Regions from separate parts of the Paraburkholderia strydomiana genome, predicted to be linked through region 1. Evidence: riboswitches for the same ligand, from Rfam matches in the RefSeq annotation. Region 1 holds a riboswitch; the other holds the start of a gene.
The links. A riboswitch is a leader RNA that binds a small molecule or an ion and turns the genes downstream of it on or off. The one in region 1 is predicted to bind manganese.
Positions count from the first base shown of each region.

Region 2: another riboswitch for manganese. It lies ahead of J2W46_RS07555 (TMEM165/GDT1 family protein); the one in region 1 lies ahead of J2W46_RS18650 (sodium:calcium antiporter).

Region 1 is NZ_JAVDVL010000006.1:305,795-310,561, forward strand. Features, by position in the region: gene J2W46_RS18635 (hypothetical protein) at 107-676, shown strand; gene J2W46_RS18640 (c-type cytochrome) at 829-1,755, opposite strand; tRNA gene J2W46_RS18645 (tRNA-Arg) at 2,049-2,124, shown strand; yybP-ykoY riboswitch at 2,256-2,436, shown strand; gene J2W46_RS18650 (sodium:calcium antiporter) at 2,526-3,536, shown strand; gene J2W46_RS18655 (acetyltransferase) at 4,014-4,676, shown strand; gene J2W46_RS18660 (acyl carrier protein) at 4,689-4,767, shown strand, end outside.
Region 2 is NZ_JAVDVL010000002.1:437,676-442,442, forward strand. Features, by position in the region: gene J2W46_RS07535 (acyl carrier protein) at 1-114, opposite strand, end outside; gene J2W46_RS07540 (phosphopantetheine-binding protein) at 118-417, opposite strand; gene J2W46_RS07545 (lysophospholipid acyltransferase family protein) at 392-1,186, opposite strand; gene J2W46_RS07550 (beta-ketoacyl synthase chain length factor) at 1,170-2,021, opposite strand; yybP-ykoY riboswitch at 2,541-2,757, shown strand; gene J2W46_RS07555 (TMEM165/GDT1 family protein) at 2,769-3,341, shown strand; gene J2W46_RS07560 (DUF4136 domain-containing protein) at 3,423-4,133, opposite strand; gene pepN (aminopeptidase N) at 4,390-4,767, shown strand, end outside.

The DNA of each region.
Region 1 (4,767 bases):
GTTTTTGTGGAAAGCCGCGCTACAGTGGCGCGGCTGCTCGGTCGCATGGTCATGTACCTTCGCGTACCTTTGCGCACCTTCGAGCCTGTCAACTGGAGACCGCCGCATGACCTCGCCGACGCTCGCGCCATACACTCGCGCCCTCGAAGCCTACATCGACGCGAAAGACAACACGCGCGCGCAACGCATGCCGGATGCTTTTGCTCCCGACGCCGAGCTCACCATTTCTCTTGCGACGTCGACAATCACCTTCCCCGCGCGCACGGTCGGCATAGACGCGATCACGAAGACGCTCGTCACCGATTTCGGCGCGACCTACACGCGGTGCCGCACGTATTACTTGTGCGACTCGCTGAACGTGCGCGACGGTGTGATCGATGCGCTGCCGTGGCTCGTGCTGATGCGTGAACCGGCCGCCGGCGCATTGCGCGTGGGCCACGGCGTCTATTGCTGGACTTTCGATAAGACGCCCGCTGTCAGCCGCTTTCATATTCACATCGCACGCATGGACGTCGTGCCCGATGCAGATGGCGCGTTGCTCGACGCGTTGCAGGAAGGCTTGAGTTATCCGTGGCTTCCGCCGGCGGAATTGCACGCGCGTTTCACCGAGCTTGCGCGCAGGACGCCGGCGCTCTCGTTTGTCGATGCCTTCGCTCGTCCCGTCGGCGAGCAATAAGGCGGCACGCGCGCGCGAGAATCCGTCGAGCATAAAAAATCCCTGCCCGCGTGGTTGCGGTGCAGGGATCGAGTTGTCGGGCAAGCGGCGCGCAATTGTCTTTGCGCGCGATTAATGCGCGACTAATGCGCGCTACTTCGTGTTACTTCCCGTCACTTCGCGGCACTGACCATGTAGTCGACGGCGGCCTTTACGTCGGCGTCCGAGGCGTTCGAGCCGCCTTTGGGCGGCATCGCGCCCTTGCCGTGCAGCGCATAGTTGTAGACGGTGTCCATCGGCTCTTTCAGGCGCGCCGCCCACGCTTCCTTGTCCCCGAACTTCGGCGCGTTGAGCACGCCGGCAGCATGACATGCCTGGCACACCTGCTGGTACAGGGCCTTGCCCGCTTGCGATGCATCCGCGCTTTGCGTGGCGCCGGATGCCGGAGCCGCAGCTTGCGGGACGCTCGCCATTGCCGCCACTGCGGCGGCGGCTTGTGCCGCGCCCGCGTCGGAAGCGCCGGCGGCAGCTGTTGCACCGGAAGCGCCGGCCGCGACAGAAGCGGCCGCCGCGCCGGACGCGGCCGCCGCGCCCGATGCCGGTTGCGCCGGTTCAGCGAAGCTTGCGCCCGAATTGTTCGCCATGTAGGTCACCGCGCGGGCGATTTCGAAGTCGCTGTAATCGTCCGGGCTCGTGCCGCCGCGTGGCGGCATCGCGCCTTTACCGGCGAGCGCCGTATGCAGCAGCGTGTCGAAGCCTTGCGAGATGCGTGGTGCCCAGTCGGCAGTATTGGTGAACTTGGGTGCGCCTGCCGCGCCGGACGCGTGACAGGTCGAGCAGACCGCCTTGTAGACTTCTTCGCCGGTCTTATAGACGCGCGGCGCGTTGGCGTCGCGAATGTCGACCTGAGCGATAGGCTTGATGCGGGCACTGACCTCGGCTTGGGAGAGACTGTCGGTGCCAGCGCCCGTGCGCGTCGAATTGTCGACGTAATAGGCCAGCAGAACGATGATGATGATCGGCACAGCAAACCCGGCGATGACCGCGGCGATGAGCTGTCCTGGGGTTTTGATCGGGGCTCCGTGTGGTGCTTCGCTCATGCTTGTCTCGTCTCCGTGGGTATGTGAGCGGTACAGCGCGACGGCAACTTCTTGTTCTTGATCGGCCACGGACGATTATAGACGCAAGCTTTCTGCGGCGGCGAGGGCCGCGGCGTGCTGTTCAGCAGGCGTTTACCCGCATCGCGCGAAGTCCTGCAAAGGTGCGCGAAACCACGGGAAACGGGCCCGAAGGCCGTCCGGTGGACGGTATGGCGGAAACCGGGTATCCTTTCGGTCTTGCTTTGGCGCCGCATCCGCTCAGTTTGCCGCGCTTTCGCGTTTCTTGTGTCAAAGCGCCCGTAGCTCAATGGATAGAGTACTGCCCTCCGAAGGCAGGGGTTGCTGGTTCGATCCCAGCCGGGCGCGCCAATAACATTGGCTCGGAATCAAGGGTTTAGGCAAACAACGCCTAAGCCCTTTTTTATTTCCCGCGCCCTCAATGCCGCGCCATTCGGCGCCCCATACCCAGGCTTGTCCGTTGTGCTCACTCCCGCTAGAATCCCCCGGTCACTGGGGAGTAGCCTTCCTTCACGCATCGCATGAAGGAGAGCGCGTCAACATACTTGACCTGACTGGTCATGGCGCGTTCGACCGGGTCGGTTTGGCGAGACCATTGGCGCACTGCTTCGTTCTGGTCGGACGGGTGGCGGTGCGTCATTGGTTCGTCTAACGTCCGACCGCGGAGCCGCTGTGAAATCACGTTGTCCCCTACCCAATTTCCTCCTGCACCATGCGCCGTGCCGCGCGCTTCCCGTCGACGGGAGCCGTGCATGACCGGTCTTATCATCGAACTGGCTGTCATGCTGGTCGTCATTCTGGTGGCGGCCGAGCTTTTCACCAACGCGCTCGAACATCTCGGCGAGCGCCTCAAAATCTCGGAAGGCGTCACCGGCTCGCTGTTTGCGGCGGTCGGCACTGCGTTGCCGGAGACCTTGGTGCCGCTGATCGCAATCATCGGCGGCACGGCTGATCATGCCGTCAATGAGGAAATCGGTGTCGGCGCGATCCTCGGCGCGCCGCTGATGCTTTCCACGCTGTCCACCTTCCTTATGACGCTCGCGGTTCTGCGTTCACGCGGCATCGGCGGACGCGTCGCACCGGAACGCTCGGGCTTCACGCGTGACCTCAACTATTTTCTTTTCGCGTTCCTGCTGGCGGCTGCGGCCATGTATGTGCCGCACGAACAAAGAATCGTCCGCGCGCTGTTCAGCATTGCGCTCGTGGGCGTCTACGTCGCCTATGTGGTGGCGACTTTCCGTGCGTCGAACAGTCTCGTGGATGCCGGTCACGGCACGGAGGCGCCGGGCAAGATGATGCTCGCGCGCCTCGGCGTCTCGACGAACCTGGCGACGATCGCTGTTCAGCTCGTGCTCGCGGTCGCCTTGCTGGTTTGGGGCGCCGAAGGTTTCATCCACGGCGTTCGGGGCGTGTCCGAGGCGTTCGGCGTCTCGCCGCTGCTGCTCTCCCTGCTGATCATCCCGATCGCTACCGAACTGCCGGAGAAGGTGAACAGCATCCTGTGGATTCGCCGCGGCAAGGACACGCTGGCGTTCGGCAACATCACCGGTGCAATGGTGTTTCAGGGCACGTTGCTGCCGGCGATCGGCATCCTTCTGACGCCGTGGACGCCGCGAATCGAGGTTGTCACGGGCATCGTCATCACGCTAGCCGCGGCGGCTTGGCTGCGGATCAACGCGCGCGAGCGCGGCGCGCCGGTGTGGGCGCTGCTCGTGTGCGGTGCGCTTTATGTGGCTTATCTGGCGATTACGCTGAGCCGCTAGGCGTTGCGCAGGCGCATGTCTCACGTAGCCCGGCAGATTCCCGCGGCGCTGCAGGCGTTTCGGGCACCTCGCCGGTGTTTTGCACAATGCGGTAGCGTTCGCGCAGTTTGCGCCGCAGCGTGCGACCAGGAGGGCCACTGCAGCTGTCGGCTGTCTCACACAGCCCGGGCGGGCCGCTGCGCGCAGCCCGCCAAGCCCACGCAGCCCTAAGCTCACGCAACCCTCGGCGCGCCCACGCCGAGCCGCCGAGCACCCCCCGCCCAACCCTCCTGCCCCCCCGCCTCACGCGTCCCGCAATGCATCGATTTAAAGGCTTTTCCAGTGCTAACTCTTGGAATCGCGAACGAGGGTGCAACGGCATAATTTCGACCATGTTCCATTGGCCTCGGTGCCCATCTGTCTGGTCTTGAGCGGCTCGCCGCATCAACCGCCATACGGGCCGAGACGCCGGCATTCATGTTCGGGTGATTCAAAATCGTGACTCTGAGACTTTTCGTGTACGGCGCCGGCGGCTTCGGCAAAGAAGTGATGGACGTCGCGCGCCGCCAGAACGCGGTGAGCCGGCGCTGGGACCAGATCTGCTTCGTCGACGACATCCGCGAAGAGCGCACGTTCTACGGCACCCAGGTATTGCGCTTCAACGATGCGGAAGTCGCCGGACATCTCGACCAGGCCGAGTTCGTGATCGCCGTGGGCGAGCCGGCAGGCCGCGAGAAGCTCGGCAATAAGCTGCGCGAAGCCGGCGCCCGCCTGGGCCAGGTGATCGACGTCAGCTCGCTCGTCGCCGACACCGCGTCGCTCGGCGAAGGCCTCGTGGTCACGCCGCTGTGCTCCATTTCCAGCGACGCGCAACTTGGCCGCAATGTTTGCGTGAACACCATGTCGATCGTCGGCCATGATGTACAGGTCGGCGAAAACACCGTCGTCTCGTCGATGGTCAACATCGGCGGCGCGTGCGTGATCGGCGCGAACAGCTACCTCGGCATGGGCGCGTTGATCAAGGAGGGCGTGCGCATCGGCTCGAATTCAATCGTCGGCATGGGATCGGTCGTGTACTCCGACATTCCCGACGACGTGATCGCCCTGGGCAACCCCGCGCGCGTTGCCCGTCCTAATACCGACCGCAAGGTCTTCAAGTGAGATTGGCAATAAATGACGAACAGAGATAAATACGATCAGGTGTTCATGGACAGCTTCGCCGTTCCGCGCGACGCGCTGAACGAAGCTTTCG
Region 2 (4,767 bases), on a different contig from region 1:
ATCCAGATCGAGGTCTTCGAACAGATGGGCGTCGGGCGTCACGCGCTCGGGCTCGATTGCGAAGTTCTCTTTGAAGATGGCGCGGATGCGTTCAAGAATCTCTGCCTCGGACACGATTTATTCCCCTTTTCTGTTGGTTTCGTTCGCAGCGTGCGCCGCTTCGCGCTGACTCTCGACCAGCGCGGCCAGCGTGCTGATCGAGCGGAAGTGTTCGCGCGTGCGTTCGTCGTTTGCCGCAATGGTCAATTGGTATTGTTTGCGCAGCACGATGCCGATTTCGAGCGCGTCGATCGAATCGAGACCGATGCCGTCGGTATCGAACAACGGCGCGTCGTCGTCGATATCGGCGGGACTCAGGTCTTCCAGATCGAGTGCTTCGATGAGGAGCTGCTTAATTTCCAGTTTTAAAGAATCCATAATCGAACAGGTGCTGAGTAATGTGTGCTTCGACGGCACTCGTCACGCTGCGCGCAGCGAGAGCCGGTGTGGTGTCGTCTGCCTTGAGCTGGTCCACGCCCAATGGTTCCAGCACGTTCACGCGCATGCGGAACGCTCGCGCGGGCACGTGGTACCAGCGCATCTGCTTCGTGAACGCGGGCGGATCGCAATCCATCAGCACAGGCACGATCGGCGCGCCGACCTTCAACGCCATATGCGCGAAACCGCGCGAAAACGCATGCAACCGGTTCGGCGCGGGGCTGCGCGTGCCTTCCGGAAATATGATCATCGTATAGCCCGCGGCCAGCTGCCTCGCGCCGGCCTCGACCAGTTCGGCGGGATCGACATTGCTGACATATTCCGCCGAGCGCACGATGCCCCAGAAACACGGATTGCTCCAGTGCGCGTTTTTCACGACGCAGCATGCATGCGGCGTGAGCGAGAGCAGCACCATCACGTCGAGATATGTGGGGTGATTCGCGACCACGATGGACGGTGTGCGCGCGCGCAACGCATCCACGCCCGACACTTCGAGCTCCATTACGCCGATCCGCTGCAGTACGGCGACAAGCGCGCGGAAGAACCAGTGGATCACGCCCGTCACCGCAAACTGTCGCGACGCGCGATGCGGCCACAGCCACGCGAGCGGAAACACGAGCACAGAAAATAGCACGCCGCAAATGCCGAACACGACGAACGCCATGCCGGTGGCAAAGAGTCGCCAGGCGTAATCAAGCCGCGCAGTCATGCCATCCCCAATGCCAGAGGCCGCCGGCGCCCTGCCAGGCCGCCGGCTTGCCGGTTTCGAGACAGTGCAGCAGCGCCTGGCTTTGCGTGGCGAAGCGCGTTTCCGCTTCGGCGGTATCGGGCGGTTGCGCCGCGCCAGTTGCACCTGTTGCCGCGCTGTGGCCCGGCGCTACGCTTTTTTCAGCGGCTGCAACGGCTGCTGTGCTTGTTGCCGATGCTGCCGTTTCAGCCGTCGGGCCGGGGTCGCGCTGGCCGACTGCGCGCGCGGTATCCGGGGCGACCGCCGAGGATCGCGCGCACACGAGGTGGCCCAACGCGCCTTCGCTGCTCAGCAGAATAGCGATCGCGCCGCCCTGGACTTCGTCTTCGATGGTGCCGTATGCGGGATCAGCGGGCTCGTCCGCGTAGACGAGCAATACCGGCGACGCAGGCTGCGTCGCGAATTGCGCATAGGCTTCGAGGAGCGCATAGCCGAGCGTTTCGGGCCCGGCGGAGATCGCGCTCGCCGCCGAGCGGTCGCCGCGCGCAATGCCGAACACGCCCGTCATGGCGTTGAGCACCGAGAGGCTGAAGGCGGTCGGCGAGACGGGCTCGCCGGAGCTGATTGCGCGGAGGATGTCGGTAGTGCGGCGCAATTCCCCGTGCCGCGAGGCGAACACGACGCGGGCCTCGCCGGCGCCGACACAATCGTGCGCAACCTTCAGCGCGACTCTGGACAGAGTGCTGAGACGCCGCCGCACGATCGGCTCGATAAAGCCGATGTCGGGTGCGGCAGAAGCGGCGGCAGGCCAGCTAGACCAGCGAGCGACCGGAATGGTCCAGTGCGGATCGGGCATATCGGTGTTCGCGCGTAGAAGCAGGGAGAGGTTGAAGCGCCTGACGGAACACGCAGCCTTCATAGCGTATGCGCGCCGCGCGGACCGGCAACTCCAGCCGCGGGTCGATCAGTCTTTTTGTAGGTTCACCGAAATTAACGGCACATCGGCCAGATTATTTAGGTGCCTCTGACAATCGACCTTATAAATTGGCTCCGGCTCCCGCAGTGGCCGGAATCATACTGAAGATTTTCGTTTAAATCAGCCAAAAAAGACGTATCCATCTGTATCCGTGTCGCGATTGCCACGGTGCCGTTCAGGCGATATTAGATTTCGCGGACGTTTCAAGGGACGCTTGGGAATCTACCTATGGCGGTGTGTTTTCCTGTCGGATTGCAGTGTTGCGCGACGCGGCTTACGTTGAAAGCAGCTTGAAACTTTCAATAAACTTTCTGCGAAGGCTGTTGCACTTCAATACATTCGTTTTGCCGGCCGATGCAAGGGTCGGCGCTGCGGCCGTCATGCCTCGCCTGCTATAATCCGCCCCTCATTGGGGAGTAGCCGCCCCGCAGCGCGTTCGTCCGGCAAGCAGGCCGGGCTCGTGGAACGCGAACTCGCGGGGGCGCCTGTCAACAGACTTGGCCGTCACGGCCATGGCAGCCGCAGCCTCTGGCCTGGCGAGACCGATGACCCACACCCCGCCGCAATTGGGCCCGGCGTGTCGTGGGTCGTCGCTCGTTCAATCTCGGCCCGGGAATCCAAAACAACGTGATCCACGCTTTTCTCATTTCGACCGGAGCGGTCGCGCTCGCCGAGATCGGCGACAAGACGCAATTGCTGTCGCTCGTGCTTGCCGCGCGTTATCGGAAGCCGGTGCCAATTATTCTGGGCGTGCTGGCGGCGACACTCGTCAATCACGCGGGCGCGGGCGCACTTGGCGCGTGGCTCGGCTCGCTGCTCACGCCGACCGTGATGCGCTGGGCGCTGGCTATTTCGTTCATCGGCATGGGTTTGTGGATTCTCGTGCCCGACAAGCTAGCCGATGACGAGGCCAACACGAACCGCACCCACCTCGGCGTCTTCGGCGCAACTGTCGTGGCATTTTTCCTGGCGGAGATGGGCGACAAGACGCAGATCGCGACGGTGGCGCTGGCCGCGCGGTTTCACGATTTCTTCGGCGTGGTGGCCGGCACCACGCTCGGCATGATGATCGCCAACGTGCCGGCGATCCTGCTCGGCGACCGTTTCGCTCATCGTCTGCCGACCGGCGTCGTGCATGGCATCGCCGCCGTGCTGTTCGTCGTTCTCGGGACAATGGCGTTGTTCGGCGCAGGAATCTGAAGCGAACCGCGCGATCCGGGCGCCAGCCGGATTGCGCGCCGCCGCGCTTCACCGCCCTGTCACTGCTCCGTCACCGCTGCATCACTGCGCGGCTTTCGCGCCGGACGCGGGCGCGGGCGCCATTGCCGATGCCGGGGCAGCGGCGGGCACAGGCGTTTCGTTTGGAGCGCCTGCGCCGGTGCCTAGCGGAATCTTGACCGTACGCACAACGCCATTGCCGAGCGGGAAGTCTGCGAGCGCGCTGCGAGCGAGATACGGCATGGCCCTCACCAGCGACGACTCGCCGCCCGAATTGCGCGCGGTCACGTTGTAGACCTCCTTGCCGGTCGCGCGCTCCGTGATCCGAACACCGAGCAGATGCGTGAAGATCGGATAGCTCTGGTTCACGTATCCGGCGGGAAACGGTCCCCACGGCCCCCACGGATCGTACGGACGCCCCCACCCCCAGTAAGGCGCCGGCCACGGGTTGTAATAGACCGGCTCGGCCACTGTCACCACGTCCGAACGAATTCCATACGAGAGTCCGACCAGATAGCGCGCCTGCGCGCCGTCCACCTGGCGAAACGCGTGCGTGGCCAGTTCATTGGCGACGATGTGCTCATACGTGGTCAGTTCGAGATTGTTCCGCTGATCGGGTTCGCGCATGAACGCGTAGGTGCGCGTCGCGTCGCCGCCGCTCCAGTCGGAGAACGCGGTGACTTGCGTCGTCACATAAGTCGTGCAGCCGGACAGCAGCACGGTCAGCGCCGCCAGCAGCAGCATGGCGCGGCGCGTCCATCGATTCGTTTTCATGGTCTACCTCGTGAAGCGTTTGGGTCGGCTCGGGTTCGTATTGTACGTAGACCGTAGGCCAGGCCTCACGTTCCGGGCCCCGCCGCGTGGCCCTATGTTTGTCTGGACGGCCGGTCGCGCGCCGGCCTTGCGGCGCGTTGGGAACGGTCGAAAGTTCGCTCCGCACGATTCCCCGAGGCTTTGTACAATGGCTCGACAAGCCCGGCTCACACGCCTTCGTGCGCCGGCCGCTCGAGTCCCATCACTACAGAACGCCATGGCCGATACCGCAACGCCCAATGTGATCCGCCGCGCCGATTATGCGCCGCCCGCTTTCCTGATCGACACCGTCGCACTCGAATTCGACCTGCTGCCGGAACGCACGGTCGTGAAGAACACAATGCGCGTGCGCCGCAATCCGGACGCGTCGCGCGCCGCGCATCTCGAGCTAATGGGCGAACAGCTTGAGTTCGTCAGCGCTACGCTCGACGGCCAGCCGTTCGCCAACGCGCATGCGCACGAACACGGGCTGGTCCTCGACAATGTGCCGGAGAAGTTCGAGCTCACGCTCACGAACATTTGCAATCCGGCCGCGAACACCACGCTCTCCGGCCTGTATGTTTCGAGTGGGAATTTCTTCACGCAGTGCGAGGCC